DNA from 4 places in the Corallincola holothuriorum genome. Region 4 is predicted to be linked to each of the others. Evidence: predicted binding sites of a transcription regulator. Region 4 holds the regulator's gene; each other region holds the start of a gene.

What was found. The regulator FliA, encoded in region 4, starts transcription of late flagellar genes. The targets are predictions, from matches to a motif close to CTAAAGNTNNNNNNNNNNNNGCCGATA.
Region 1: the regulator FliA is predicted to act here: its motif matches at 3,839-3,865, upstream of DU002_RS04860 (HAMP domain-containing methyl-accepting chemotaxis protein).
Region 2: the regulator FliA is predicted to act here: its motif matches at 3,536-3,562, upstream of DU002_RS02370 (VC2046/SO_2500 family protein).
Region 3: the regulator FliA is predicted to act here: its motif matches at 4,987-5,013, upstream of pomA (flagellar motor protein PomA).

Annotation. Positions count from the first base shown of each region.
Region 1 covers NZ_QPID01000002.1:435,257-443,348, reverse strand. The annotation lists gene DU002_RS04865 (hypothetical protein) at 1-1,656, shown strand, start outside; gene DU002_RS04860 (HAMP domain-containing methyl-accepting chemotaxis protein) at 1,733-3,745, opposite strand; gene DU002_RS04855 (sirohydrochlorin chelatase) at 3,914-4,321, shown strand; gene tesB (acyl-CoA thioesterase II) at 4,371-5,237, shown strand; gene DU002_RS04845 (SEL1-like repeat protein) at 5,386-5,682, shown strand; gene DU002_RS04840 (type 2 periplasmic-binding domain-containing protein) at 5,757-6,164, opposite strand; gene DU002_RS04835 (porin) at 6,177-7,373, opposite strand; gene DU002_RS04830 (methyl-accepting chemotaxis protein) at 7,427-8,092, opposite strand, start outside.
Region 2 covers NZ_QPID01000001.1:561,264-569,355, forward strand. The annotation lists gene adhE (bifunctional acetaldehyde-CoA/alcohol dehydrogenase) at 208-2,904, shown strand; gene DU002_RS02370 (VC2046/SO_2500 family protein) at 2,996-3,505, opposite strand; gene DU002_RS02375 (response regulator) at 3,664-5,295, shown strand; gene DU002_RS02380 (hypothetical protein) at 5,363-5,662, shown strand; gene DU002_RS02385 (pentapeptide repeat-containing protein) at 5,727-6,713, shown strand; gene DU002_RS02390 (acyl-CoA thioesterase) at 6,780-7,232, shown strand; gene DU002_RS02395 (pyridoxal-phosphate-dependent aminotransferase family protein) at 7,278-8,092, shown strand, end outside.
Region 3 covers NZ_QPID01000011.1:44,492-52,583, reverse strand. The annotation lists gene DU002_RS16130 (bifunctional diguanylate cyclase/phosphodiesterase) at 1-1,416, opposite strand, end outside; gene thiI (tRNA uracil 4-sulfurtransferase ThiI) at 1,529-2,983, opposite strand; gene DU002_RS16120 (flagellar motor protein MotB) at 3,110-4,045, opposite strand; gene pomA (flagellar motor protein PomA) at 4,058-4,822, opposite strand; gene xseB (exodeoxyribonuclease VII small subunit) at 5,172-5,420, shown strand; gene ispA ((2E,6E)-farnesyl diphosphate synthase) at 5,417-6,298, shown strand; gene dxs (1-deoxy-D-xylulose-5-phosphate synthase) at 6,321-8,092, shown strand, end outside.
Region 4 covers NZ_QPID01000013.1:16,671-24,762, forward strand. The annotation lists gene DU002_RS17465 (flagellar motor protein) at 1-460, opposite strand, end outside; gene DU002_RS17470 (protein-glutamate methylesterase/protein-glutamine glutaminase) at 453-1,586, opposite strand; gene DU002_RS17475 (chemotaxis protein CheA) at 1,646-3,802, opposite strand; gene DU002_RS17480 (protein phosphatase CheZ) at 3,817-4,548, opposite strand; gene cheY (chemotaxis response regulator CheY) at 4,570-4,953, opposite strand; gene DU002_RS17490 (RNA polymerase sigma factor FliA) at 5,002-5,718, opposite strand; gene DU002_RS17495 (MinD/ParA family ATP-binding protein) at 5,723-6,595, opposite strand; gene flhF (flagellar biosynthesis protein FlhF) at 6,588-8,054, opposite strand; gene flhA (flagellar biosynthesis protein FlhA) at 8,082-8,092, opposite strand, start outside.

The DNA.
Region 1 (8,092 bases), on a different contig from region 4:
GCTGATGATGAACAGCTGCTGGCTTCCAGTGACGGTGCCAACCTTAAATTAAACCTTCGCTGGGCAATGCGTAACCTGGGATTTGGTCATCGCAAAGGCGCTATCGCCAATTTGCGCCGGATCGTCAGTCTAGATGATGGCCACCTAACGGCTAACTTTTGGTTATCACGCTTACTGAGTGAAAGTAATCGCGATCAGGGAATATTGGACGAAGCCAATACACGCTCAAAGCTGCTGCTATCGCAACTCGAGCAATATCACAACGACTATCACCTGCTTCGCAGCCTAGGCCTTCTGCACCAGTCTCGCGCCAGTTTCCACCTTCATCAACACGATGAGTGTCAACGCCAACTGCGCATGGCAATGAAACTGGATCCCAATCGTGATGTATTAGCCGAGACGGTTCGTCGTACGCTACAAAAAATTATTCGCGACGGCGACATCCGCCTTAGCCACAATGATGATCATGTCGAACTGGCTGTTGATGCTCTAAAGATCCTCTATGTTCAGGATCACAGCTACTACTATCGTACTGTGAGGGCGCTCAGTGAAAGTTTTAGTCCTGAGCTTGTAAGTCAACTCACTCGTCAACTCGATATTCGCATTCAGAAAGAGGTATCACCGCTATTTCGCAGTGAAAACCAAGTCACCCTATTTTGCACCGATGAACTATCAAAACCACTATTGGCAGCGAGAGAAGCCAAACCGTTGCCCAGCTGGCAACAATATGAGTTGAGTAGAGACAGCGCGTTAAATCAGTTAACGCTGCTGCAGCAGATAGCCAGACACCAGCAATCAAAATGGCAACAACTCAAAAACGACGAACAGCGTTTAAAGCTGGAATCACAACAAGCCGCATTACTCCCTGATAAGATTGATCAAGGGTTGGCTGAGATGAAGGATTGTAAGCAATCACTGAGCTCGACACGCTTGGCGACGATTAGCTCCGTCGTTCTCGCCGTCATCTCTGTCACTCTGTTTTGGTTTCCCGCGCTCAGTACGCAACTGGCCAGTGTACCCTTCGTTATTTGTTTCATCCTGAGTGCTTTGTTTGCTATCCAGTGGCGACGCCATAGTGAACGTAAGGCAACATACGAAGACAAGTTACGAGATGCCGTTGCTGCCTTATCCAACCAGCTCGAAGCGGAAACCCACCCAAACCTTACTACGGATGGGTTATTTCAGCGTTTAGATTTTCTTGCCAGCCAACTGCGTGAACATGTTGCCGAAGAAAGTCGAGAATGTAATGAACGGCGACAACACCTGCATCAGCAAACCGGGCAATTTATGCTACTGGCGGATACCTTTGAAAGCTCGCTAACTGCCTGCGACAACAAGTTTAATCCGTTTGTGCATAATCAAGAGATCCGCTGGCAACCCTTAGCGTTGATGGCTGATGCCTGCCTGATGCCACCGGAGCTGCAAGCAGTCAGAGAGAGTCATGGCACGAATGATCAGGGGCTTTGTACCCAAGGCAGTAGCGAGGGGCTTAATCGTTGGTCTGTTTACTTTGAAGCTCAAATTGATGAACAGCGGTGGCAGCGTCTGCAGAGCCAGGAAAAACTGGCTATCAGCCAGCCTAACTTACGTCCGATTATCATGCCGAGCGTGGATAATATTATTAATTTCAAAGCCAAAACCGAAGAGATCCATTAACGTTATTAACCAATAAGCCATCTGAAAAACAAAAAAGGCAGCTATCAACTAGCTGCCTTTTTTATTGACAAGCATGCTATACCGAGAATCGACTAAGTAGAGAGTCCTGCTCTGCCGCCATGGTATTCAACTCTTCCGTGGTGGCTGCGATCTTCTCAATCTCCTCAAAGTTCTCATGGGAAACCTCTGAAACCACATTCACATTACGAGTGATCTCTTCAGCCGCCAACTGCTGTTGACTCGCCGCTTCGCTGATTAAATTAGCCATATCACGCACAGAAGACATGCTGCCCTGGATCTGCTCCATTGATTGGTTGGCATGTTCAATATGGTCGCGGGTGTTATTCATCTCACCGACGCTGGATGCCATGGTAGAAACAGCTTCCTTACTTTGACGTTGTAACTGACCGATGATGTTTTGGATCTCTTCGGTTGAACTGGCCGTTTGACTAGCCAACTGTCGTACTTCATCCGCAACAACGGCAAAGCCTCGTCCCTGCTCACCGGCTCGGGCCGCCTCGATCGCCGCATTGAGTGCCAATAGATTGGTTTTATCAGCCACTCCAGTGATCACTTCGACGATCTTGTTGATTTCACCACTTAGGTTATCCACTTGTTGAATAACCGAATTAGACTCATCTAAACGTTGCGACAGTGTACCTAAGATGGTGATGCTCTCTGCCATCACAGTACGACCACCATCCGCTTCAGTTTCTACTTCCAGCGTCCGCTCACGGCTTGCATCGGTATTTCTGGCGATCTCAGCCACCGCGCTTTCCATCTCGGTGATCGCAGCAGCAACCCCTTGAACTTCGGCATTCTGACGCTCCAATGCCGCACGGGTACGCAAAGTGGTATCGCTATTGTCAGCCGCAACTTGCGTTAAACGCGCCGAGGACTCGCGCAAGCGAGCGATAACTTCGTTCATATTATCAGCCAGCTTGTTCACCCAATCTGCCACCTGAGAAAACTCATCGCCGCCACTATGTTGAATACGTTGACGGAAATCTCCCGAAGCCATCAGATCCAACACGCGCATCACTTTGTTGAGCGGCACGCGGATCGCTTGTCCCATTAACCAAGCTACCACCAAGGCAACCGCCACGGCACCGATTAATGTCACCAAGGTTAATGTGATGGTAGTGGACACCGCGCTGGTCGCTTTTGCCTCTGCTCTAGCAGTGATATCTTGACTGTAATCAACCATGTCATCATAGAGAAAAAGATCGCCAACTAACTCATCCGCCATGCTATCGAGTGCGGCAGCTACCTGCTTCGAACGATTAACATTAGCAATATGTCGAGCAATAATTCCGTTGGGATCATTAACCGCGAAAAACAGCTGTTCCATCCCATCTTTCACATCGGCATTACCATCCAAACCCTCGACTTCATCCAAAATCGAAAGGTAGTAATCATCCAGCGTTACCGCATTAACCTTAATCCGATCCAACATCTCATTCATCTTGTCGATGTCGTCAGACACCAGCAGATTTGTCGTAATAAACTCCATCAACTCTAAAGTCGAATTGAAGGTATCCAATAAGCCTTGAATATAGCCATCATACGCAGCCATACTTGCACTGCCTGAATTAACAGCCTTCTTCGCGATAGAGGTCTTATAAAGGAAGGTGCTACGCTCTTCTGCAATCTGATCGCTCTCAATCAACACCTTGCTACGGTTTTCACGGATCATTTCTACACTCTGGGAATACTCATCTAGGCGACCTTTCAAGATACCCAGTTGATCTGAAACTTGAGAATGAGCGTAAACATCGGCGTGAGACGCCAAGCGATCGAGGCTAGCAAGATAACGTGATGATTCAGCTTCAATAGCTTGTATAGTAGCGCTCAAACTATCAGTGCTGTCGCTCAAAGCCACATTGTTCGCTAGTCGATTCAAGTCAAGCACATGGATCTTAGCGAGGTTGGCATCTGCAGTAAGTAGATTGGCATCATTGGTCACAGACGAAAAACTCGACTTCACACTATTCAGTTGAAGAAACGAGATGCCGCCGGCAATGGCAAACAGCAGAACCAACACAGCAAAAGCTAGATAGATGCGGTGGACTATTGATAGTTTATTCATGTTTTCACTCAGCAATAAAACAGGGCCAAAGGGGCTAGATGACTGTATTGCGACTTACTACTTCCTTATATCATTCGCTATTTTCTTAACTATTATCGACAGTTATGGATAAGAGTTTAGACGTTTCGAAAGAAGATCGCGCACTGAAATAAAATAAATGAGACAGATATGCAAACCCAATCCCAAAATATCCAGAAAAGAGCACTGCTCCTCGTAGCTCATGGCAGCCGCCGCCAAGAATCTAACCAAGAAGTGATCGCTCTGGGTCATGTCATCGCAGCGCATCAAAGTTACGCATTGTGCGAAGCGGCCTTTTTGGAGTTAGCCGCCCCATCAATAAAAGAGGGCTTTGAGCGCTTAATTGCTCTGAGAGCAACAGAGATCGATGTGATGCCCTATTTTCTGGCCGCAGGACGACACGTTGTTGAAGATATCCCTGAAGAGCTAGAAGCCTGCCAGCGAGCCCATCCTTCAGTGCCAATCAAGCTTGCTCCACACTTGGCAGCCGTTCAAGGGCAAATGGCGGAGCTAGTCATACAACTGATGGCAACAGCGAAACCCCTTGACCGACAGTGATAAAACAACGCTAAATACAGAGGTATGACCAGAAAAGGCTATCAGCGACATGACCCAAGTACTTGATCAACTCACCTCCTTACTGACATTAGAAGAGATAGAAGCGGGGCTTTATCGAGGACAAAGCCAAGACCTTGGCTTTCCTCAAGTTTTTGGTGGGCAAGTGATAGGCCAAGCTCTCGCAGCCGCTAAGCAAACGGTCGATATCAGTCGTAAAGTTCACTCTTTTCATAGTTACTTCTTATTACCAGGCGATGCGAGTCGCCCCATTGTTTACGACGTAGAGGTGATCCGTGATGGACGCAGCTACAGCACCCGTCGTATTAAAGCTATTCAATACGGCAAACCCATTTTTTATATGACGGCCAGTTTTCACCAAGAAGAAGCTGGCTTTGACCACCAAACAACAATGCCTAACGTAGCTGCGCCCGAGCAACTGGAATCCCAACAAGCCTTTGCAAAGCGACATCTGCATCTGTTGCCGGAAAAGATCCGCGATCAATATGCCTGTGAAATGCCTATAGAGATGCGCAGCGCTACGCCATTCAACCCACTGCAACCAGAAAAAATGCCAGCAGTGAGGGATGTATGGTTCCGAGCCAACGGCACGCTTCCAGATGATCCTCGCATGCACATGTACTTGCTGGCCTATGCATCTGATTTCAATTTTTTGCCAACAGCGGCACAACCTCATGGCGTGAGCTTTATGCAGCCCTCGATTCAGATGGCAACCATAGATCACTCAATGTGGTTTCATCGCGACTTCAGAATGGATGACTGGCTGCTTTATCACGTTGACAGCCCATCCAGCGGCGGTGGGCGCGCAGTCGTACGAGGCCAGTTTTTTGATACACAAGGGCGACTGGTCGCCTCTACGATGCAAGAAGGGGTATTTCGCCAACGTAAGTCGAGTTAAATCAACGATCGCTAACGCGATCTCGGCAATATATGCCTAAAGTTTAATTGAGATCATGCTCACCAAATAAACAATTATTTGACAAGCGTCACAATTTTTAACATGATGTCGCTCGTTTTAAGCCCTTAACCGTTTTTTGGAGTAGTTAATGAAGCGCGCAGTCATGACATTGGTTTTCGCAGCATCTATCACCACCGCAGCTCACGCGGATACCCTTGCCACCGCAAAGCAAGCGATTAGCGCAGGTAACTGTGACGCGGCGGTTAGCACATTAAATCAATTGGCTGGAAGCAAAGATGCTGCAGCAATGAATCAACTGGGCGGCATGTACCTGGTTGGTCAGTGTGTTGAAAAGAGCAACGACGAAGCAAAAGCTTGGTTCGAAAAAGCTGCCGCGGCAGGCTCACTGCGCGCACAAAAAATGCTGGATCGTTTGAACAAGTAATACATTGTTGAAAATGATTCGAAAAAAAACGCCCGCTGATAAGCGGGCGTTTTTGTTTTAAGAGCGAAATAGCATCACGGTTTATATAAGACCTTTACTGTTCCGTCGACATCCGCTTCATCGATGTAACCAACGGCGCCCGTATTCGCAGCCACCTTTTGTTTCACCTGATCAATTGAGGTCATCTGCGCAGGAGCACTGGCTTTGCCGGTAAAAATCAAACGCGACCAGTAGGACTGCAACTGCGATTCGCTTTTACCCGTCACCTTGTCATGAAACTCGATACGCAATGGGTTACCATCTTGCAGCTCAACCAACACCGCCTTGCCGCCCCCAGGAACACTTTTCATCTTGCCTAAAAACAACTTTTTGGCGTCAGATTTCGACAGTTCATCAGCTGCAGGATTACCGATAAGCACGACCGCAGATTGCGCGGAAAAGCTAGCCAAACAAAGGAGAGAAACTACCCATAATTTTTTCATTACTCACTCTCCCTAAAAGACCACATCGATCAGCACGGAGTAGATGAAGCTTTCATCATACTCGCCAGTGTTTACTGGCACTGGGCCAACCCCTGGAATATCAATTGTCCCGATGTTCCCCGATAATGCACCACTGGTGTCATCAAAATCATCGGTATAAGTCAGGTCAAACTTTACCGCTAAGTTCGGCATAAAGTCCCATCTCACACCGGCACTGGTTGTTCCACGCTCTACGTTTAACGCAGAAACCACACCAGGAATAGGGATGGTACGCTCACCATCATCTTTGCTCTCAACCCATGAAATCATTACATAGGGTGAAAACTGATTGTAACGATAAGTGGCACCGATATATGCAGAGTCGGTATCTGGATACTGGCCATCGACTTCAATACGGGTAAACTCCCCCATCACCATCCAGTCGCCATTATCCCATCTAGCACCAAGGCCATAAAACTCACCGGTCTTATCATCTAACCAAGGTACCGGATCAATATCCGTTTCTGAGTGAAAATAGCTGGCACGTAACGTCAACTCATCCCAATCATAAGTGGATGCCAAGCCATAAACCTTTTTAAAGTTAGTTTCCAACCCTAAGCGACTATCATCGGCATCAACAGTAGACTCACCAAAAATAGGCTGAAATGTGAGTGCTGATTCATCGAAATCAATGACGTGAATAACATCAAAACCGGTGAAAGTAGAAACCGGGATCACGCCATACACCTCCTCCGACGGTCTTGCCCATGGATAGGCATAACCTACTTCCAAATAATCGGAAAGCATATACAAAGGCAGTCTTAATTTGCCCCCACGTATAGTGGTAGCGTCATCAAATTGGTAGGAGAGAAAAGCCCACTCAGCTTTTAGATCCCAGTCTTGGCGACCTCTTGTCACAAGTTGCAAAGTGGCAGAGATATCATCATTAACATCATAACTGGTTTGTACTGCCAATATGCTGTCATTTTCAAAGTCAAAACCGTCGTTGTCATAGTCGGCATAGCCAGCATCATTACTTGCACGCCCCATACCAACGGTAGCAAAACCATTGACATTAAAGCGATTGAGCCAGCTATGAACTTGCCCCTGAGATTCCAACTCGGCGACTTTTTGTTCAAGCTTATCAATACGCGCTTGATCATCTTCTGCAAATGCTGATGGTGCGGCCAACACCGCAGCTATCAACACGGTAAGTGCTTTTAGTTTCATTTCATTCTCCAAACGGAAATAGGATGGGCGCTCTAACGGCACCTATGGTTTATCTACACCTTGAACTGATTAACCACTTGCGACAGCTGTTCATTCACATCCACAAGTGATTGGCTAACGCCCTCCAGCTCAGAGGTGCTACTCATCGCGTCCTGCGCCATCAGTTGGATCTCCTCAACATAAGTACGTATCAGTTCTGACGTCTGATTTTGCTCTTCTGTTGCTGCCGCGATCTGGTCATTAAGACCCGAGATCGCTTCTACTTGGTTAGTAATACTGTTGAGTGATGTTCCGGTGTGCTCTGCCTGCTCAACGCTGTGGCTTGCCATATCTGTACCCCGGCTCATCGATTCAACCGCAGACTTTGACGCGTTTTGCAGCTCTTCCAGTACCTGCTGGATCTCCTGCGTTGAATCCTGAGTGCGACTCGCCAACGAACGCACCTCATCAGCAACAACGGCAAAACCTCGGCCCTGTTCACCGGCACGCGCCGCCTCAATCGCAGCATTCAATGCCAGCAGGTTGGTTTGCTCAGCGATACCGCGGATGGTATCGAGAATGCTGCCAACGTTACTGGTGTAGCTTTCCAGCCGAGAGATTTCGCCAGCTGTCTTTTCGACTTCAACAGCCAACTCGTTAATAGAGCCAACACTTGCCTCCATCAATGTCAGTCCTTGACTGGAGTCACCGCTGGCTTGCGATGCGGAATTAGAGGCCTC
Region 2 (8,092 bases), on a different contig from region 4:
AAGGCGCGCCAAAATGAGACTTAAAACTTTCATTTATGTAATTAAATTACAATTGATCCATATCAAGCATACCTAGATAGAGGCATCTATACTCTCAGCCACGCAAAAAAATTTATTAAACAGGCTTACCGAACAGCAGCAAAAGCTGGACTATACTCTACATCTCGTTAAGCTACGGCTTTTGTAAGTAAACTGTTGGTCTGTTTAATAAATTTCACATCTCACCAGGAGACACAGTCGATGCCTGTCACCAATATGGAAGAGTTAAACGCTCTTGTTGAACGCGTCAAAACGGCACAACGTACATTTGCAACATACAGTCAGGAGCAGGTTGATCAAATCTTCCGCGCTGCTTCTCTAGCTGCTTCTACTGCTCGTATCGAGCTGGCCAAAATGGCTGCAGAAGAATCAGGCATGGGTATCATGGAAGACAAAGTGATCAAGAACCACTTTGCTTCAGAATTCATCTACAACAAGTATAAAGATGACAAAACCTGTGGCGTAATCGAAAGCAACGAAGAAGGCGGTACTATTACTATCGCTGAGCCAGTAGGTATCGTTTGTGCAATCGTTCCGACCACTAACCCAACCTCTACTGCCATCTTTAAAGCATTAATCTCGCTTAAGACTCGCAACGGTTGTATTTTTTCTCCGCACCCACGAGCTAAGAACGCTACAAACTACGCAGCGAAACTGGTTCTGGATGCCGCAGTAGCTGCAGGCGCACCTAAAGACATCATCGGTTGGATCGATCAACCGTCAGTTGAACTGTCTAACGCCCTAATGACTCACAAAGACATCAACTTGATCCTCGCTACTGGTGGTCCAGGTATGGTGAAAGCAGCTTACTCTTCTGGTAAGCCAGCGATCGGCGTAGGCGCAGGTAACACACCTGTTGTTATTGACGAAACTGCAGATGTTAAGCGTGCTGTTTCTTCCATCCTTATGTCTAAGACATTCGATAACGGTGTTATCTGTGCGTCTGAGCAAGCAGCCATCATCGTTGAGTCTAAGTACGACGAAGTGATCGCTCGTTTCGCTAAATATGGCGCCGCTGTATTGAACAAGTCTGATGCAGACAAAGTACGTAAGGTATTGATGATCGATGGCGCGTTGAACGCCAAGATTGTTGGTCAACCAGCATATAAGATCGCTGAATTAGCAGGCGTGACTGTACCTGTAGCGACCAAAATCCTTATCGGTGAAGGTCTTGAAGCGTCATACGATGACGAGTTTTCTCACGAGAAACTCTCTCCAACGCTGGGTGTTTACAAAGCGAAAGACTTTGAAGACGCTGTTCGTCAAGCTGGTATCATTTTGGATATCGGTGGTGTCGGCCACACTTCTGTGCTCTATACCGACCAAGACGCCAATGCTGATCGTATCGCTTACTTCGGCGACAAGATGAAGACTGCTCGTATTCTTATTAATACGCCTTCTTCACACGGCGGTATCGGTGACCTTTACAACTTCGAACTTGCACCATCACTGACCTTGGGTTGTGGTTCTTGGGGTGGCAACGCAATCTCTGAAAACGTAGGTCCTAAGCACCTAATTAACAAGAAAATTGTTGCTAAGCGAGCTGAGAACATGTTGTGGCACAAACTACCTAAATCAATCTACTTCCGTCGTGGCTCTCTGCCTATTGCAATGGACGACCTGGAAGGTAAGAAACGCGCACTTATCGTTACTGACCGTTTCTTATTTAACAACGGCTACATTGATGACCTTCGCGCTATTCTTAAAGATAAAGGCATGGAAGTTGAAATCTTCCACGAAGTAGAAGCCGATCCTACTCTGACTATCGTGCAGAAAGGTGCAGAGGCATGCCACAGCTACCAACCTGATGTTATCTTGGCTGTTGGCGGTGGTTCACCAATGGATGCAGCGAAGATCATGTGGGTTATGTACGAGCACCCAGAAACAGACTTCGCAGACCTGTCTATGCGCTTTATGGACATCCGTAAGCGTATCTACAAGTTCCCTAAAATGGGTTCTAAAGCTGAACTGGTTTGTATCACTACCACTTCAGGTACTGGCTCTGAAGTAACACCTTTCGCAGTTGTTACAGACGACAAGACTGGCCAAAAATACCCACTGGCTGACTACGAATTGACACCTAACATGGCTGTTGTAGACGCCAACTTAGTTATGGACATGCCGAAGTCTTTATGTGCCTTTGGTGGTTACGATGCTGTGACTCACGCTATGGAAGCTTATGTTTCTGTTCTGGCAAACGAGTACTCAGATGGCCAAGCGCTGCAAGCACTTAAGCTGCTGAAGCAGTTCCTGCCAAGTTCATATCAAAATGGCAAGGCTGATCCAGTTGCTCGTGAAAAAGTTCACAACGCAGCCACAATCGCTGGTGTTGCTTTTGCGAATGCTTTCTTGGGTGTTTGTCACTCAATGGCTCACAAACTGGGCGCAGAGTTCCATGTACCTCACGGTCTGGCGAACGCACTGTTATTGGCTAACACTATCCGTTTCAATGCCACTAACACACCAACTAAGCAGACTGCATTCTCACAGTATGACCGTCCAAAAGCCCGTGCTCGCTACGCCGAAGTAGCTGATCACCTGGGTCTGGGTGGTAAAAACACTGAAGAGAAAATTAACAACCTGTTGACTTGGTTGGAAGAGCTGAAAGTTGAATTAAATATCCCACTGTCAATTAAAGACGCGGGTGTTGACGAAGCAGCATTTATGGCGAAAGTTGACCAATTGGCTGTTGACGCGTTTGATGACCAGTGTACTGGTGCCAACCCTCGCTACCCACTGATCAGTGAACTGAAGCAGGTATTGATCGACTCCTACTACGGTCGTCCATACCAAGAAGGCGATGATAGCGCTGATGCCCTGAACAAGGCCGTTAAAGCTAAGAAGTCACCTGCTAAGAAGAAGTAATTTCTAACTTAGTATGAAAAAGCCCGCTTAATAGCGGGCTTTTTTATGCATGAAACTCACGGAGACAACTGTCACCGCTACGTTTCGTGATTTATAGCGCTGTTTGTGAGCTGCTATGCAGCTTATTCAGTAGTTCAATCATCGGCTCGCTCGAAGAATATTCAGGCTTTGGGCAGACGTCAGCCCGTTTCCAATGAGGCAGAATATCGAGAATATCCGCAGGTAAAGAGTTATCGTCCTCTTTCTTAGCCACTAACGCCGTCGGCGCGAGCGCAGCGAGTAGCCTTACGTCAGTGATCGAACCACCTTCAGCAAATAGTTGACTCTGATTTGTCGCACGCAGCATCGTTTCAGCATCGCTGAATAACGGCGCACTCTCTGGTAACGAAAACTCTTTCCTTAATTGCGTCTCATCTGGCGCGGGTTTGATACGGTCAAAACAAGCAAACTGAAACTGCGGCTGATCAAGCACATCATCCGACAACATACTTAGCAGATAAGCGAACTTAGCAGAATCGCCGCTACTAACCGCTTTGTTTAGCGATTGGCCGAGCTGAAGCTCATTAACGATGATTGACGAATTGACCTGTTCGGACTGCACAATTCTTTTCCAGTATGAAACCTAACTTCATATCGGCTTCATTATTAGATTCTTTAACTGTTTCTCTTCCAGTTGTTGATCAACGCCACTCAACGCATTGACATCGCTATGCTATATTCCAGCGAAGGGACTAATCCGCAGCTGTAAAGGAAGTGAACTTGAGCCTGACCCACTCTCACGTGCTTGTAGTTGATGACCAACGTTCATTTCAGGTAATGCTTAAAGGCATGCTGAATAATATCGGCTTTAACAACATCGAAATGTGTGAAACCGGTGAGCAAGCCTGTAAGTACTGTGATGACCGCCCTTTTCAACTGCTCTTAGTCGACTATAACCTGGGCGTAAACAAAAAAAATGGTCGCCAACTTTTGGAAGAGCTACGCGGTAAAGGGCTGATTACAACAGAGGCTATCTTTATCATTGTGACGGGTGAAAATAGTCGAGCCATGGTTTTGGGGGCGTTAGAAAACCAACCTGACGACTACATAATGAAGCCATTTTCCCAACGTCAGCTAAGTTCACGTATCGAGAGAGCGCATCAAAAACGGCAAGCGATGCAAAGTGTATTGCAGCCGTTGAACGATAAAAACTACCCAGAAGCAATTGCAGCTTGTCATACGTTGATCGCCGCAGGCAGCAAATACAGCAACCATTGCAAAAATTTATTGGCTGAACTCTATTGCAAGGTGGGGCAGTATGAGAAATCAGAACAATTTCTAAAAGCACTGTTAGCCGAGCGAGATATCACGTGGGCAAAAGTAGCATTAGCCAAAGCGCACATGGGTCTGAAACGTTATGATGTCGCCATCCAAACACTGGAAGAGTTGCTAATCCAGCACCCATTACTATTAGATGCTCATGATCTTAAAGCACAATGCCAATATATGCTCGATCAACCAGAACAAGCGCTACAGTCTTTACAAGATGCAGCTGAGATATCTCCCCATTCGATTGAAAGGCAGCAACACATAGCTCGGTTATCCCGAGAAGTTGAACTCTCAGAGCTAACACAAAATACCTATCAAACAATCTATGAACTGAGTAAACGTTCATTACATCACAACGTCGAACACCTACTCAATTATGTACGGAGTACGTTTGAAGCAGCAGAGAGCGCAGAGGAAGCGACCCGGCGTCACAAGTACCAACATGAAGCCATGAATGCGCTATTCCGTGCTAGACACGATAATCTCTACGGGAATTTTGATTTTGCTACTTTTGAAGGGCTCTGCCAAGCCAAGCTTGAAGCTGCGAAAGGTGAATTAATCAAAGCAAAGAAAAGCTATTACAACGCTTTGAAAGGGCTTGTCGAGCAAGGGAAGGACAATCTACCCATAGAGTTTTCCGGTGAAGGGCTGATAACACTATGCCAGATTGGCGAGTTTGAAGAGATGCAACACCTCGCAGAGCGAATGCAAAAAAGTAGCAACTTAGGCACCTATGCTCGCGACGCACTGCAAAGCTATCAAGCGGACGACGCACAACATGAGAGGGTTGCACAATTCCGCCAATGTCACCAAGACGGCAGCAGATATTACGAGCAGGGCAACTACGACGCAGCCGTACGCGCATTTCGCACGGCGCTTAGTCTTGCGCCAACCAATACCGGTGCGGCACTAAATATGATCCAATCACTATTGCAACTTTGTAAAGCCGAGAAAAAGCCACACGAGCTGCTACGCGAATGCAAAGAGTTTTTCCGCTTGCTCGACGGCGTCTCCCTCCCCTCGCGCCACAAAATACGCTATCAAGACCTAAAGCAAAGCTACAACAAGCTTCAACAAAAATAGTAATTTTCTTTTTCAATTATCTATTTGACCGTTTACACTTCATCAAAATAGATAATTGAACTTTCCTATGCATCCAATAGTCAAAACCCTTTCGGCCAGCACTTTCGCTTTATCGACAGTATTCATTTTGAGCGCCTGCACAACTCAAAATGGTTGTGAAAACATTGAAGAAGTTCTTGCGCAAGAGAAAATGTGTAAAGACTTACAAAAACAGATAAGCAGCACATCAAGCCTACAGGTACGTGGCGCCCTAAAAGACCAGTATCAACAAGAGTGTGTCGATTTCCGCTATTATCGAGACAACTTCGAAGGTGGCAACATCTGCACATTAGAGGATAAAGAAGCTGTCGGCAAAGAAAGCGACTAAGCCTCCTAGCAACTCCTCTTCACCAATCTATAATTAGGTCAACGAGTTATCATTCTTTGACCTAATGCCTAGTATAACCAAACATAAATGCGGATTTGTTGGCGCGGGATCCCGCCAGTGTAGCCAAGAAGCGTTAGCTCACGGCTACTGCTTTTGGCACGATCCCAATAGCGACAAATCTGGCATAGATATAAAAACGCCACTCGAAAAATACGTGCGTAATGGTGAAGTATCCCAAGGACTTCAACTCAAACGCGCTAGGCTTGAACAACTTGATTTGGTTAACCGGGGCGCCAGCTCAGGGTTTGACCTGCGAGGAAGCGACCTATATCGCGCGTCACTGCGTGGTGCACATCTTTTTTCCATTGATTTATCCAACTCGTCACTGATGAAAGCTGATCTTAGCGGCGCCAACCTTCATTGTGCCAATCTGAAGCAATGCAATCTATTGGGCACAAAACTTAAAGGTACGCGATTAGACAACGTTAACATCGGCAAGCAGCTATTGCAGGAGAAAAGAGGACATAAGCTGTGGAAGGCTGGCCATAAGCAAGAAGCGTTTGATAATTTTCAGCAAGCCGAGGAGGTATACCGAGATCTACACAAGGCAGCTGATAGCCAAGGCCTATTTGAGATGGCTGGCTATTGCCTACACAAAGAGCTGACCATGCGCCGCTACCAGATGCCGAAGCCCTCCCTTAAGCGGGCGATATCTAAAGGAATAGATCTCTTTTGTGGTTACGGCGAGCGGCCATTTAATGTTGTCTTATTTGCCATGCTTTTTATTCTCGTTTGCGCCGTGGCTTACTTCCTGCTGGGGATCACACATCAAGGACAACTACTGATGTTCACGCCTGAAACGTTAGGTATGGAGGACGTTAACAGTGCGCTTGCCTGTCTCTACTTCAGTGTCGTCACATTCACGACATTAGGTTATGGTGACATAGCCCCTGTTGGACTATCGCGTTTCATTGCCGCTTTTGAAGCATTTACCGGCAGCTTTACTATTGCTCTTTTTGTTGTCGTGTTCGTAAAAAAGATGACTCGTTGAAGCGTGCTGGAAATCGCTGCTATTTGCCCCTAGACTGGTCATACCAGAAGAATACTAGTGGTACTTATGAATAATCTGCTCAATGACTTCCCGGTTGTAATTGAACAAGCAGTTGCTTGGGGTGAAATGGATGCACTGAATCACGTCAATAACAGTGTCTACTTCAAGTATTTCGAAAACGCCCGGATCGCCTACTTCGGCAAAATTAAAGTGATGCAACAAATGCAGACACTCGCGTTAGCCCCTGTACTGGCATCAACGCAATGTCGATTTAAAATGCCACTAACCTACCCGGACTCTATCTCAATAGGCGCACGGATCAGCGAACTCAATAACGACAGGTTCATGATGGAGTACCGAGTGGTCAGTCATAAAAATCAACGCACTGCCGCCGAGGGTACAGCACTTGTCGTTGCTTATAACACTAAAGCACAGCGTAAAGACAACCTCCCCTCATCAGTCGTCGAAGTGATTAGATCAGTCGAAAGAATTAACCTTGTAGACAACACGTCACTCTAATTTACTCAGGTAGTTAGAAAAGACATATAAGAAAGAGAACTCACCATGAACCCTAACAGCTTTCAGCCACCAAGACGCACCTTAATGGGCCCTGGCCCATCGGATATATCAGACCGAGTATTGAGCGCCCTGTCCCGTCCAACCATAGGCCATTTGGACCCTCTATTTATCGGCATGATGGATGAAGTTAAAGCGCTACTTCAATATGCGTTCCAAACAAAGAACGAGATGACCCTGGCCATTTCAGCACCGGGCTCTGCAGGTATGGAAGCTTGTTTTGTGAATCTTTTGCAACCTGGTGACAAAGTTATCGTTTGCCGCAACGGCGTATTCGGCAGCAGGATGGTTGAAAACGTCCAACGCTGCGGCGGCATCGCAGTGACAGTCGATGATCCATGGGGGCGTGCAATCACCCCTGAAAAGCTTGAAGAGGCATTGCTAAAGCACCCTGACAGCAAATTTGTTGCATTCGTTCATGCAGAAACGTCAACTGGGGCTAAATCAGATGCGAAAACGCTATGTGCTATCGCCAAAGCTCATAATTGCTTAACAATTGTTGATGCTGTTACATCGCTCGGCGGTATCGAATTAAAAGTCGACGAATGGGGTATCGACGCTATCTATTCAGGCAGTCAGAAGTGTCTTTCTTGCGTACCAGGCCTCTCCCCTGTCAGCTTCAGCCCTGCCGCGGTCGAACATATAAAGCAGCGCACCCACAAGGTTCAGAGCTGGTTTTTAGATCAGTCTCTGGTTATGGATTACTGGGCAGGTGAAGGAAAACGGTCGTACCATCATACTGCGCCCGTCAATGCGCTTTATGGGCTCCATGAGGCACTTGTACTATTGCATAACGAAGGGTT
Region 3 (8,092 bases), on a different contig from region 4:
TTGCTTATCACCAACCCCATGGTTGATCCAACCCAAGTTACACAGCTTAATCACTGCCATGCCTGATAGCCGTTGATATTGCTGTAAACGGGTTACCAATTGACCGCGGTTCGGTAGTTTGGTCAGCGGGTGTTGTTGAGCTGAAGCCAGTAAGGCGCTGGTTTTCTGAGCAACCTCATCTTCTAAAGACTCGTTTAGTTGCTCTAAATCGGTAAACGCTTGATTAATTAGAGTAAAGACTGGGCTAAGCGTACGATCGACGCGCTCATTTTTTACAAAGGTGTCTGGAGACGGTGCCACGACATCCCCCTTTTCAGAAAGGGAAAGGTAGGTCACGCTATGATGCGCAATACGCTGACTAGGCACAGCGGCAAACTCACCGAAACAGTAGCCTCCAACGCTGGGAGCAAGCTCCTCAAAAACTGCCAGCTCCTCCTCAATACAACCATCATCATTGAATATTCGCGAAGCGCAGTTATAGAGAAATACCGCCTCTGGTGCTTCCGTCTGGATCTCATGCAGTTTTTGCCGAATACGGCTTTGCGAAAGCTTAGGATGAAAATAACTAAACTGAACCTGAACGCCCTCAGGTATTGCTTCTGTCATCTCCATGCTGCCATCATCGAAAGCCTTAATAGCAGCAGTGTAGAACTCTTGGTTTCCTTGGCGAAACAGTAACGGAAAATCCTGACACACCTCGAACTGACACTGGCCATTGATACTAAAATAGCGAGCGTAAGCGTCAGCGATCGTCTCACCATCCACTTCATACAGACGATGTCCCTCTGCTCGAGTCACCACCATTCGTCGCCCTACCGGCATCCATTCCAGAAAAGCTGATTGCCATACTTTCAAGCGATGGGAACGTAACGCAACAGCGCCAATGATCCCAGGAGCACAATGCTCATCAACCATTACCCATGGGCCTTTGGCCTCAGCGGAGTGATCAACGATCCCGCCCACGATGGGCACATCGTTATTAAGCTTTCCAACCTGACCAAATAGTTGCTGACAGGACGCGTCAATGCCGTGGGCAAAACAGATAAACGCTCGGTTGTCAGCGGCATCCAACTGCGAGAAAAGTGCGCGACCATCCTGTTCACAGGTTTCAGGGGTTACTGTATGCCAGCTTGTTTCTATGTGACTCTGTTGCAGATGAGCCAAAGAAACAATGATGGGCGTTTCAACATGACGGCCGCCAATCAATCCATTATTGAGGCTCATGCCAATAACAGCACTGTTAGGAAAACGCAGCTTTAACTGCTTCGCTAACGCTTTCGCTTCCTCTAACGTTAGCGCAGCAAAAACTTGGATAAGAAAACAGCCGGTCTGCTCATCGCCCCCTGCTGGATGCCAGTCGGGTAGGCTATCCAGCAGCTGTGGTAACGATTGAAATTGACGATTCTCAACATACATCGGCAGACTGTTATCCCAGAATAAAGCTATCGACTTCGGTCATAGACCATATTCCCCAAGCTTAAACCCCCATATCGACGATGAGAGCGTGCACGACGCCCTAAATGAGCTGTTACGGATGATAAACTTTCACATTAACAAAACCTTGCTCATGCAGATAGAGCGCCTGCAGTTTGCTCATCACGCCCTTGGCACAATACAGATGATAGGTTTTTGATTGGTCAAGATCACCAAACTGTGTAGCCAACTTATAAAAAGGCATCACGCTCACTTCCACACCTTTGACTTCTAATGGTGCTTCTTCCTCTTCATCCGGTGCGCGAATATCCAGTATCACAGCATGACTATCTAACTCACCGGCAAGCTCAACCTCGGCAACCTCTTCAGAAGCAGCACGACCTATATCGCGAATATCTTCAACTTTAGCGGCCGCCAGCACCTGTTCAATCAGATCCGGAGACAACTTAGCTTCTTCAGCTTCCACCTTACTCAGTACAGCTTTCACTGTCGGGCTTTTAGATATCACGCCGCAGTATTCCGGCATGGTGATAGATATCTGCTCAGTGCCTATTTTACGCGCAATATCAATAATGGTTTGCTTGTCAAAAGCAGTCAGAGGCCGAACAATGAGGTGATCGGTACAGCCATCAATGACACGCAGGTTGGTCAGTGTCTGGCTGGATACTTGTCCCAACGCTTCACCTGTGACCAACGCCTGGATCCGCATTTTTCCCGCTACCTGGCTGGCCGCACGCATCATTAAGCGCTTTAAAATAACGCCCATCATGCCATCAGCCACCCGCTCCAGCAGTTCGCCAACCACTGGTTCAAATGGGATACTAACGAACTTCACGCGATGGGAAGAGCCGAACTTGTCCCACAAGTAATAAGCCATCTGCTTCACACCAATCTCATGGGCTGCGCCCCCCAGATTGAAGAAACAGTAATGAACCCGGCTACCTCGGTTAATCATCATATAGCTGGAAACTGCCGAATCGAATCCACCAGAGATCAGCGACAAAAGATCTTCTTGCGTGGCAATGGGGTATCCCCCCATGCCAGGGTGCGTGGCCTTAACGATAAATAGCTTGTCCTTATCCAGCTCCATACGCACTGTGACATCGGGATTTTTTAGCTTCACCCCTGCGGTCTCATTGTGCTGGTTAAGACCTCCGCCTACGTAGCGTTCAACATCTAACGAGCTGAAATCATGTTCACCAATACGGCGCACACGCACACAGAAAGTCTGTCCCGCCAGCTGCGGTCCCCAGATCGGCTGCACCTGCTCGTAGATATTGTGAATATCGGTAAATTTCGATTCTTGCACTTCAAGAAAGTGCGCAATTCCGGGAGTGCATTTCAGCGCTTCAATAAGTTGTTCGGCCTGCTCAGGCGTCGCGCCATCACATTTAACCTCGAGCTTGTCCCATTCCATTCGCACCCGCGTATCTTCGTAAATACGCTTCAACACGTTACGAATATTGGACTGTAAGATCTTCGAAAAACGCAGACGAACAGAACGACTTTTGATGGTGATTTCAGGGAACAACTTAACGATAAAACGCATGGATACGACAAGCCTGTGTTAACGGCGATTAAGTGCGCGGAGTATAGCGCAAGGGGGATATGATTGGCGAGCCGGAGGGCTCGCCAATCATGGAGAAAAGAATCGCCTTCAGCGATAAAACAGGCGCTATTCGGCCACGCCTATTTCGTCTGATTGCATACTCTTACCTTGCATGATTGAGATCTCAACACGGCGATTGCGACGTCGGCTATCCACTGTTTTATTGGGTTCCAAAGGTTGCGTATCCGCTCGCCCTTCCACCGCCAAACGATGCTCATCGAAACCTGAAACTTTCACCATCTCATGAGCTACCGCCACCGCACGCTGGGCACTCAAATCCCAGTTCGAACGGTACAACTCGGAACTGATACGCTGGTTATCAGTATGACCTGACACAGTGATCACCCCTGGCACCTCGTTCAGTAACTTGGCAATATTCTGAATAATAGGCTTAAACTGCGGCTGCAAAAAAGCCGAACCAGAGGGGAAAGAGCCTTTTTCACGCACACGGATGGTGATCTGTTGACCTAACGCTTCAAGCTCCAACGCACCATCTTCAATCTGCTCTTCCAGCTGCTCAGCCAACCGTTTCATTAACTCTTCAAGCTGCTCTTGGTTAGCCGCTTCAGCTTCTGACGGCGTTGCTGGAGTGGCATCGGTAGAGGTCGAGTCTGCCGCACCACCACGGGCATCGCCCCGTTGCTTCAAGCGCCCCCCCGCAGAGTCTTCATCACCCGCCTGAAACTCCAAGGTCTGCTGGGTAACTTCGACAGTTTGCTGCTGGATATTCTCAATCGGTGTAGGATCAGGGCGGCCGGGACGAAACTCCTGAGCAATGACACTGGTGCCTTTGGGGATATCTTTCACTTCAATCTGATTCTGTACACCGAAGGCATACTTCATAGAACCGGCGATCTGCTTAAACTTCATCACATCCATTTCTGAAAATGCCAGCAACAGCACGAAAAAGCACATCAGCAATGACATCAAGTCCGCAAAAGTCCCCATGTAGGCAGGTAGCCCAGGGGGGGGACATTTGTGGTCTTCATCGACTTCAGCCATGGTTCAACTCGCCTATTCGCCGGTGGTATCAACCTGGCGCTTACTTTCGGCCAGATAATTTTTCAGCAATGCTTCGATCACCCGAGGGTTCTGACCATCCTGAATACCCAGAATAGAATCCAGAATTAACTTGCGATTAAGCTTCTCCTCTTCTGCGCGCAGGTTCAATTTAGCCGTAATAGGGATCGCCACCATGTTTGCCAGAATGGCACCATACAATGTTGTCAGCAACGCTACCGCCATCGCCGGGCCAATCGATTTGGGATCATCCATGTTCGACAACATAGCCACCAAGCCGATCAGGGTACCAATCATCCCCATGGCAGGAGCCACATCCCCTAGCGCTTTAAAGAAGCTGGCACCAAACTCGTGACGACTTGCCGTCATCTGAATATCTTTTTGCAAGGTGTCGCGAACCACTTCGGCATCATGGCCGTCGACCAGCATGTCCACGCCTTTCTGCATAAAGGAGTTACCAATCTCAGCCTCCTCCAATGCTAGGAAGCCGCCCTTACGCGCAGCGTCAGCCATCTCGACCGCTTTCTCAATCAAGTCTTCTGGGCGCTCAAGTTTGAACATAAAAGCTTTTGCCGTGATCTTTAGCGCAGCGAAAAACTGGCCAATAGAAAACTGCATCATCACCACAAACATTGAACCAATCAGTACGATCAGCACCGATGGCACATCGAAAAACATAGTGAGGTCGCCACCCAGTATCATTGCCATGACGACGAAACCGAATGCGCCAACCAGGCCTATTAGCGTTGCCAGATCCACTCAATACTCCTGTTTGTTCTAAGTTGCGTATACAGCACCAAAGTCATCAACGATTTGGTATTACGCATATTGCTCGCTATCATAGCTTTGCCGTTGCGCCATCGCAAAGCGCAACTCGACAAAAATGAGCTCCAGCAAGCATCTGTTTTGACCCACATTTTCATTATCGTCGGATAATCTGTAAGCGTTAGCTGTTTTATTCGAAATGCCTGCGTCAGATCACTCGATTACTGCGATACTCAAATCATAGCAACTCTATAATGATTAACGTCACTTGAATGTTTGTTAACAAATTGACCCTTTTCCAGCACTGGGGTACCTTTGCCGCGACACTTTGACAGGAGCCGGTATGGCAGCAAAAAAACCGGAAAATATGACCTTTGAAGCGACCCTCGACGAACTCGAGAGTATCGTGACAACCTTAGAGCAGGGCGATCTTCCTCTGGAAGACGCGCTACGCCAGTTTGAACGCGGTGTTGGCCTGTCTCGGGCAGGGCAACAAAAATTGCAGCAAGCTGAGCAACAAGTAAAAGTGTTGTTGCAAGAGCAAGGTGAAGAACAGCTGATCGATATGTCTCAGGATGAACAGCGGTCGTGACTATCAAACAACAATTGATAAGTCGGCAAGCAACTGTTGACCAAGTGATCCAGCAACAGCTGGCGGCATTACCCCAAGATGCGCCCCGATTAAGGGATGCGATGCACCATGCAGCACTGCTTGGCGGCAAGCGTATAAGGCCGTTTTTGGTGTATGAAACAGGCCGTATGCTGGGTGCGACAGATCAACAATTAGCACCAGCGGCAGCAGCGATTGAGTATGTCCACGCATACTCACTAACCCACGATGATCTGCCAGCGATGGACAACGATGCATTGCGCCGTGGCCAGCCCACCTGTCACGTCGCCTTTGATGAGGCAACCGCTATCCTAGCTGGTGATGCGCTGCAGACCTTAGCTTTTGAAGTACTCAGCCAGGCTGACCAGCTAAGCGCTGAATGCCGAATCGCCTTAATCCAGCAGTTATCGCGAGCCAGTGGTTATCTGGGCATGTGTGGGGGACAGGCGATGGACATTGCCGCCACCGACCAGCAGATAAGCTTACCGCAACTGAAAGCGATCCATAGTGCCAAAACTGGCGCCTTGATCAGAGCAGCTGTTCGTATGGGGGCAATTATTGGCAACGCATCAGCTGAAGTAACAGGCAAGTTAGACAACTATGCCAAGGCCATTGGTCTCGCTTTTCAGGTTCAGGACGATATCCTTGATGTCACTAGTGACACCAAGACCCTAGGTAAACCTCAGGGCTCCGATAGCGAATTAAACAAAAGTACCTATCCTGTACTGTTAGGGCTTGAAGGGGCACAGCAGCATGCTTCAAGCTTACTCGACGAAGCACTACACGCTTTGCAGGGATTACCGTACAATTCAGACAATCTGGCCGATTTTGCACGCTTCGTTGTGCAACGGTCTCGCTAATAGAACGAATAAGAACAATAAGATGAGTGTGGATATAAACGACTATCCGTTGCTGGCCAAGGCGCCACTACCGCCTAACCTAAGAGAACTTCCCCAAGATCAGTTGCCGCAGCTTTGCGACGAACTGCGTCGTTTTTTACTTGCTTCTGTTAGTCAAAGTGCTGGACACCTGGCTTCTGGGTTGGGGACGGTGGAACTCACCGTCGCCCTGCATTATGTCTATAACACTCCCTTTGACCGTCTCCTTTGGGATGTGGGTCATCAGGCCTATCCTCACAAAATTCTCACTGGTCGTCGCGATCAGATGGAAACCATCAAGAAGAAGGACGGATTGCACCCCTTCCCTTGGCGTGAGGAAAGCGAGTACGACACTTTGGGTGTCGGTCATTCATCCACTTCAATCAGTGCCGCGCTGGCAATGGCGGTAGCGGCTGAACGAGAGCAACAAGGACGTAAAGTTGTCGCGGTGATCGGGGATGGCGCGGTAACCGCAGGCATGGCGTTCGAAGCGATGAACCATGCAGGCGATATTGATCCCAACATGTTGGTTATTCTGAATGACAACGAGATGTCGATTTCAGAAAACGTTGGCGCACTAAACAACCATTTAGCCCGCGTACTGTCAGGTAGTCTTTATACCAGTATTCGCGAAGGCGGTAAGAAAGTCCTGTCCGGCCTTCCCCCCATTAAAGAGTTAGCGCGTCGCACTGAAGAGCACCTCAAAGGTATGGTCGTACCCGGCACATTTTTTGAAGAGCTCGGTTTTAACTATATTGGCCCCATTGATGGCCACGATGTCGATGCTTTGGTAGAAACCCTGCATAACATGCGTCAGCTAAATGGTCCGCAGTTACTGCACGTAATGACCAAGAAGGGTAAAGGGTACGCTCCAGCTGAAAATGATCCTATCGGTTATCACGCGGTGCCGAAATTTAATCCAGATGAGGCGCAGCTGCCCAAATCAACACCAAGTCACCCTACCTATTCAAAAGTTTTCGGTGATTGGCTGTGTGATATGGCAAAACAGGATGACAAACTCCTGGCTATCACTCCTGCCATGCGCGAAGGTTCAGGTATGGTGCGTTTCAGTCAGGAACACCCCGATAAGTATTTTGATGTCGCTATCGCCGAGCAACATGCTGTCACACTCGCCGCAGGTTTCGCCTGCGAAGAATATAAGCCTGTGGTCGCTATCTATTCTACGTTTCTGCAACGGGGTTACGACCAACTGATCCACGATGTGGCGATCCAGGACTTGCCAGTACTGTTTGCCATCGATCGTGCCGGTGTTGTTGGCTCCGATGGCCCAACGCACCAAGGCGCTTATGACATTAGCTTTATGCGCTGCATCCCCAACATGGTGATCATGGTACCAGCCGATGAAAATGAGTGCCGCCAGATGCTCTATACCGGCCATCAGTTGCAACAACCTGCTGCAGTGCGCTACCCACGGGGTCAAGGACCAGGAGTTGCGCTGGAAGAGGATATGGTGGCCCTACCTGTAGGCCAGTCCCGCACCATAAGAACGAGCCAGGCTACAGAAAACAAAGTCGCTATTCTTAGTTTTGGTACCTTACTTGAACGTTGTAAAGCAGTAGCTGACGCGCTGGATGCCACGCTAGTTGATATGCGCTTCGTGAAGCCACTGGATACCGCGGTGATCGATCAGGTATGCGTGGATCATACAACGCTGGTAACCATTGAAGACAATGTGGTGATGGGCGGTGCAGGCTCTGCAGTCAATGAATACCTGATGGCGACTAAGCAGTGCAAGCCCGTGCTAAACCTCGGCCT
Region 4 (8,092 bases):
GGCTATAACCTCCCATAGATTCAAACACTTTGGCAGAACGTAACATATGCTCTCGATACAAAATAATCTCGGTATCCATCGCGTCACGGATCACTTCAGGCTCTTCTCCATCAATCAACATAATCAATGCTTTACGAGTAAAAGGATCCGATTCTTTCGATAAAGCATCTTCCAGTGCTAAGAAGCCCTTTTGCCGTGCGACTTCGGACCAAGCAAGCAGCTGAGAAACAAGACGTGGATGCTGCTCTGGCGGTGGAAGGATCATCCACTTTAGCAAAACAAAGGAGTGTACAAATTGTCGCCATGGCGTTTGGATCATCACCGCACCCAAGGTGCCACCAAAGACGATTAAGAAAGCAGGCCCGTGGAGCAATGACAATGCACTGCCACCTTCCCATACCTGTCCGCCAATAATGGCAACCAGCGCAACAACAAACCCAACAAGGGTGAGTTTATCCATTCCCCGCTTCCACGATGATGCGCTCCGCGCATTGATCTAATGGGATAGAGGCTTCAGACAAGCCTGCGGCAGCGACCGCCTGCGGCATGCCATAAACCACACAGCTTTTCTCATCTTGCGCCCATATTTTGGCGCCCTTCTGCTTTAACAAACGTGCGCCATCACGACCGTCAGCCCCCATCCCGGTCAACACGACAGCTAACACGTCGCCACCGAAAACCTTGGCACAAGCAGCAAAAGTGACATCAACACAGGGCTTGTAATTGACCTTGTCACCACCGTCTATAATGCGCAGCCGGGCATTACTATCCCGCCCTTCCACTAACATCTGTTTACCACCTGGCGCTAGATAGGCATGTCCGGGACGCAGTACGTCGCCATCCTTAGCCTCTGACACCTTCAGCTTACAAATCGAGTTTAAACGCTGAGCAAACGCCCCGGTAAAGGACGCCGGCATATGCTGGATCAAAATAATCGGCTGTGGAAAGTTGGCAGGAATTTTGGTCAAAATAGTTTGAAGTGCAACGGGGCCACCGGTTGATGTGCCAATGGCCACCAACTTATATCGTTTACCACTGCGTTTCGCTGGCAGTGAGCGCCGAGCGTCACTGCTTGCAGTTGAAGCGGTTACCGATGGTGTTCTTCCTGCCAAAGGCCGTGGCGTGACGGGCGTACGACCGCCAGCGCTAGGTGTTGGGGCTGGAGCGGCCCTGCGCGCAGGCATAGCCCGGCGACGCCCCAAAGCAGTCACCCGAGACTGTAATAAGCTCGCAGCCTCGTCTCTGTCTTTGGCAATGTCTTCAAACTTTTTCGGCAGGAAATCCATTGCGCCAGCGTCTAAAGCGTCGAGTGTTGCTTTAGCTCCCTCTTGTGTGAGAGAAGAAAACATCAGGATCGGCGTGGGGTTTTCCGCCATAATCACTTTCACGGCCGAGATACCATCCATTACTGGCATCTCAATATCCATGGTGATCACATCAGGCTTTAATTTCTTTACTTGTGCGACTGCTTCCTTACCATTATTCGCACTTCCAACAACCTCTAACCCTCGATCTTTTTCAAGGATCTCGCTGACTCTGCGACGGAAAAAACTGGAGTCATCGACAACCAGTACTTTAATGGCCATGAATACCTACTCGCCTTATCGGCCGCCTAGAATGCTAACGGCGACCTATCAATTCACTGTTATTTTTTTGCGTAATTTTTAAGCAGACTTGGCACATCCAAGATCAGTGCAATACCGCCATCACTTGTAATTGTTGCCCCGGCCATTCCCGGTGTGCCATGCAGCATTGCGCCGAGAGGCTTGATCACTACCTCTTCCTGCCCAATCAAAGAATCAACAACAAAACCTATCTGCTGTGTCCCCTGCTGAACAATCACCACGTGTCCGTTGCCGCTTCTCGCTGGCGGTTTTGAACCAACCAACAGCCACTCGTCAAGGTAGAACAGCGGGATCGCTTTGTTACGAACAATGATAGTTAGCTGGCTATCGACCATGTTGGTCTTCGTCAGATCCAAGTGGAAGATCTCATTCACCGCAGCCAACGGCAGCGCGAATGTCTGTTTGCCGATAACCACCATTAATGTTGGCAAAATCGCCAGCGTTAACGGCACCTTAATCTCTAACGTGGTGCCTTTGCCCCGTTCCGAATCGATATAAACAGAGCCATTTAGCTGGGTGATCTTGGTTTTAACCACATCCATACCCACGCCACGGCCTGAAATATCTGAGATCTCAACTTTGGTTGAGAAGCCCGGAGCAAAAATCAGATTATAAGCTTCGTTATCGGACATCCTGGCGGCACTGTCTTCATCCAGTACCCCACGGGAAATAGCTATCTGCTTGAGTTTTTCTGGATCCATACCCGCGCCATCATCTTCGATGGTTAACAGGATATGGTCACCTTCTTGCGAAGCTGTCAGCTTCACTATACCGCAACGTGGCTTTCCTGAGGCCTCACGTATATCAGGCATCTCAATGCCGTGATCGACGGAGTTACGCACCAGATGCACCAAAGGATCTGCAAGCGCCTCAACTAGGTTTTTATCTAGATCGGTTTCTTCCCCTTCCAGTACCAGGTTAATCTCTTTCTTCAAGCTTCTGGCAAGATCACGTACAACCCGGGGGAAACGACCAAATACTTTCTTGATCGGTTGCATCCGGGTCTTCATCACGCCGCCCTGCAAATCGGCAGTCACAACGTCAAGGTTCGCTACCGCTTTTGCCAGGTCTTCGTCATCACGACTGGCACCAACCAAGCTCACCAAACGGTTACGTACTAAAACCAGCTCACCGACCATATTCATAATTTGGTCGAGTCTCGCCGTATCAACACGAACCGTGGCTTCCGCCTGAGGTGTCACAGGTTTAGCTGGCGCTTTAGGTTTTGCTGCCGCTGCTGGAGCTTTCGCCGCCGGCTTGGCGGGTGCTTTTGCCGCGGCTTCCTCAGCTTTAGGCTTCGCCGGTTCAGGTTTCGGTGTCGGTGCAGGTTTTTGCACTGGTGCCTTCGCTGCGGGCGCTGCCGGAGCGGCCCCCTCTAGGGTTGGCCCCTTTCCTTGACCATGAAGCTGATCCAATAACGCCTCAAACTCGTCATCCGAGATCTCATCATCACCAGCTGCAGGCGCAGGGTCCGAAGCTGGTGTTGCTGGTACATCAGGTTGACCACTGTGCTGACCTTTACCGTGCAACTGGTCTAATAGCGCTTCAAATTCATCATCGGTAATGTCGCCATCATCTGCCGATGGTGCGGCGGACTCAACGGTAGGGCCACCACCTGGGCCATGTAGCTCATCTAATAAGGCTTCAAATTCATCATCTGAAATCTCATCAATGCCACCTTCCGCGCGATGCTGCTCCGCTTCAACCACCTCAGGGTCATTGGCGAGCTCTTCCACGACATCTTCAACGACAGGTTCAGATTCGGGTTCAGCAGGGGCTTCTGCACCTTCAGGCGAACTGAGACGATGCAGCTCGTGTAATAGCTCAGGGTCAGCGGCTGTGAGGGGTTCACCACCTTGAACCTGACCAAACATTTCATTGACGCTATCCAACGCTTGAAGGATCACATCCATCAACTCTGGGGTAACTTGTCTTTTTCCTTGGCGCAATACGTCAAAAACGTTCTCTGCGCCGTGGCAAGCATCCACAAGTTCAGCCAACGAAAGAAATCCTGCACCGCCTTTTACCGTGTGAAAGCCACGGAAAATTGCATTTAACAGGTCAGAATCTTCCGGATTGTTTTCCAAATCGACCAACTGTTCTTGCAGTTGTTCGAGAATTTCACCGGCTTCTACCAGGAAGTCCTGGAGGATTTCCTCATCAACTTCAAACCCCATGGGCGGCTTTCCCCTTAAAATCCGAGACTGGACAGAAGATCATCAACATCATCTTGATCGTTGACTACGTCTTCTCTCTCTGCTGCATCAACTATCGGGCCTTCAGCCTCAATTTGAGATGCACTGGTTTCTTCCACTTTCTCTGGAGCACCGAACACTTTCAGCAGATGAATGAGGTTGTCCTCAACTTCTGTTACTAATTCGATGACTCTCCGTATTACCTGTCCGGTTAGATCCTGAAAATCCTGCGCCATCAGAACCTCGGTCAGACGTTCTCTAAGTACATCTGAGTCCTTTTCGGCAGATTCAAGGAAATCATTAAGACTATGGCACAACTCTTTGAACTGACCCCGCTCTATCTGCCTCTCCATCAAGGATTTCCATGATGGCATTAGCTTGGCAAGCTCTGAATGCATACGATCAGCGATGGGCAGACTGGCATCCACGGCGTCCATCGTGCGGTTAGCCGCATCTTCAGTTTTCTCTAAAACGTAATTTAATCGTTGTGTCGCATCTGGAATATCGTCAGTGGCCAACTTACCTAAGCGCGGATCAAGTTGAAAATCCTGCAAAGCGTCATGCAATTGGCGTGTGAGTTTGCCGACCTCGGAAAACAGGTCGCTGGAGAACGCCGGATGCGACGTTGAAAGTAACTGCTGCGCCTTCGCTTCTTCCCCTTCTTCTAGGAGTGAAACCAAGTGTTTAGCCTGCTCAAGCGTTAAGCTTGGCAGATTTGAATCAGCCATAAAGCTCCCCTTTGCACCGCATTAACCCAGACGCTCAAAAACCTTGTCGAGCTTTTCTTTCAGCGTAGCGGCTGTAAAAGGCTTCACGATGTAACCGTTTACTCCAGCTTGAGCAGCAGCGATGATCTGTTCTTTCTTCGCTTCCGCTGTCACCATGAGTACCGGTAAGCTTTTCAGCTTATCGTCAGCTCTAATAGCACGTAATAAATCAATCCCCTGCATGCCTGGCATATTCCAGTCGGTGACAACAAAATCAAAATCACCGCCCTGTAACATAGGCAGCGCAGTGTTGCCGTCATCGGCTTCATGAGTGTTGTTAAAACCCAGATCCCGCAGCAGGTTTTTGATGATGCGCCTCATCGTTGAGAAATCATCAACGATCAGAATTTTCATGCTTGTATCCAAGACGCCCTCCAGTGAGCTTTACGTGACTGTGACGCAACACAATGTTGGTCAGCTAGTCCAATGTTTCATTCTGGCTTTAAGCCGATGCATCGCCTGCGAGTGAATTTGACTGATACGTGATTCACTCACGTCCAGTACCTCCCCAATTTCCCGCAGATTTAGCTCTTCATCATAGTAGAGCGATAACACCAGCGCTTCCCGCTCTGGTAGGCTTTTGATGGCGGTCACAAGAGCGCTTTGAAAACGCTCTGATTCTATGCCATCAAAAGGCAGACTTCTTGTCGTATCCTGATCTCCGCTTATCACATCATCGGATACACCGAGATCTTCTAAGCCTATGATCTTCCCTGTACTTACTTCGTTAAGAATATGATGGTAGTCCTGCACCGTGATATCAAGTTTTTGAGCGATTTCTGTGTCCAATGCATCACGACCGAGCTCTTGCTCCAAGCTAGTGATGGCATCAGCAACACGCCGACTGTTACGGTGGACGGAACGAGGGGCCCAATCACCCTTACGGATCTCATCGAGCATGGCTCCACGAATGCGGATCCCGGCAAAGGTTTCAAAGCTAGCGCCTTTGGTGCCATCATAGTTTTTACTGGCTTCCAGCAAACCTATCATGCCCGATTGGATCAAATCATCCAGCTGTACATTAGCTGGCAAACGCCCTTTGAGGTGGTGCGCGATACGCTTTACCAAACCAGCGTGTTGCTCAACAATCGTTTGGCGCTGCTCTGCGATATAGGCCGCGGCTTTATTCACGCGTTTATTCTTCGATTAATTCAGGGTTCTGTAGCAATTGTTCAATAAAAAACTCTAAGTGGCCTGTCGGTTGTGATGGAATTGGCCAATTCACAGCCTTGGCTGCCAAGGTTCTAAAAGCGATAGATGCAGCAGATTTTGGAAACGCATCAGCTACCACTTGTTGCTTACGTACCGCTTTACGCACGTTTTCGTCAAAAGGAATGGTCGCAACCAACTCTAATGCGACATCGAGAAAACGATCCGTGACTCGCGTAAGTTTAGCAAACAACTCCTGACCTTCCCGCAAGCTTCTCACCATATTGGCGACAATCTTAAAACGGAACACGCCGTGTTCGCGGCTTAATAGCTTGATCAACGCATAGGCGTCGGTAATTGAAGTGGGTTCATCACAAACCACCACCATGACATCCTGAGCTGCGCGAGAAAAACTCAACACCATCTCAGAGATACCTGCCGCAGTATCAACAAGCAGGACATCAAACTCCGTCCGCAATTCGCTAAACGCGCGGATCAGTCCAGCATGTTGCGTTGGCGACAATTCAACCATTGATTGTGTGCCAGAAGAGGCTGGAACGATCTTGATACCTTTGGGACCATCCAACAGGATGTCATCCAAATCGACTTCACCAGAAAGCACATGGGATAGATTGTGTTGCACCCGCAGGCCTAGCATCACATCTACGTTACCCAAGCCTAAATCGGCATCCAGCACCAATACCCGCTTTCCCTGTTCGGCCATGGCCACTGCGGTATTGATCGACACATTCGTTTTGCCTACGCCACCTTTACCACCGGTGACGGCAATTACTTTTACCATCTGAGCGCGCTTCATTTTTCTTAAACCACTCGCCTGGTCGGAAAACTCATTAATCATATAATTCAGAATTCATCTCACTGAATGCATCGGTTGTCCAGAGATAACCCTCACCCTGGCTATTACTTTCCATCAGCTCTGTTGCTTTCGTCACAAGATATGCAGGATCTGCGACCTGAATATCTTCTGGAACCCTTTGTCCATCGGTAAGATACCCGATTGGCAAAGCGTTTTGAATTGTAACACTTAGAATTTCCCCTAAACTCAAACACTCATCAAGTTTGGTGAAAATACAACCTGCCAGCGGTATGCGACGGAAGTGAGAAACGGCTTCTTGTAATACTTGTCGCTGAGCCGTTGCCGATAACACCAAATAGTTCTTAATCTGATGCTCACTATTACTCATCAATGTCTGCAACTGTTCAGTCAAACGAGTATCACGCTGTCCCATTCCCGCGGTATCTATTAATACCAATGAGCGGTGACGCAATTGGTGTAATACATTCGCTAACTCATCAGCGTCTTTCGCGACTTTTACCGGACAACCAAGAATACGACCGTAAGTCGACAGCTGCTCATGAGCACCAATACGGTAGGTATCTGTTGTAACTAATGCCACCTGATCCACACCATATTGCATCGCATAACGCGCAGCGATTTTGGCGATAGTCGTGGTCTTACCAACCCCTGTTGGTCCCAACAGGGCAACAATACCGCCGTCACGCATGATTTCATCATTATTAGTCAATAATTGGTCGGCGACCAGCTGTTGAACTTTAGGCCATGCTTCATGCCCGGCCATATCTTCGGGAATATAGCAGGCCAGTTGGTCTGCCAGTTCATCAGCAAAACCCATGCTTTTAAGCTGTTTAACCAGCATGGCACGCATTGGCTCTCTACGCTCAACTTCTTGCCACATCAACCCAGACAGTTGGTGTTCTAGAAGTTTACGCAGCTGCGCCATCTCAGCTTTCATCTGCTCCATGTCACTATTATTGCTGCCACGAGAAGGCGACTGAGGTCGCAATGAAGCCGCCGCTGCAGAACGTTCAAATTCGTTACGTTGACCAATGGGCTGCGGCGCTTGTCTCGAGGCCAATGGCCGTTGTGCCGAAGCCCCCATAGGCGGCATTGACTCATCAGCTGACGATAATGACTCTGGCGACATGGCTGACTTGTTCTGACGAGATAACAGTGCCTGGAGGGAATCCGCTACAGGCTCCTGTTCTGGCATCTTCTTATGAATACGCGCTTCAGCAATTGGCTTTGGCGGTTGCTGACGAGCGACCTGATTCAATTTGTTTCGTAAGCTGGCGAATGATGGCTCACCCTCCATGCTTGCCGCCGGCGCTGCTTTTTCAGTTTTCTTTTTCGCGGCGTCGTAATCAACGGCAGCAACAATTTCAATACCACCGGTCACTTTCTTATTGGACATGATGACAGCATCTGCACCCAAGGTTGCTTTAACTTCGTTTAATGCTGTGCGCATATCTTTGGCAAAAAAACGCTTAATCTTCATGTCCTACTCTCCGTTGCCAGGCAACTTCTACTGTCCGA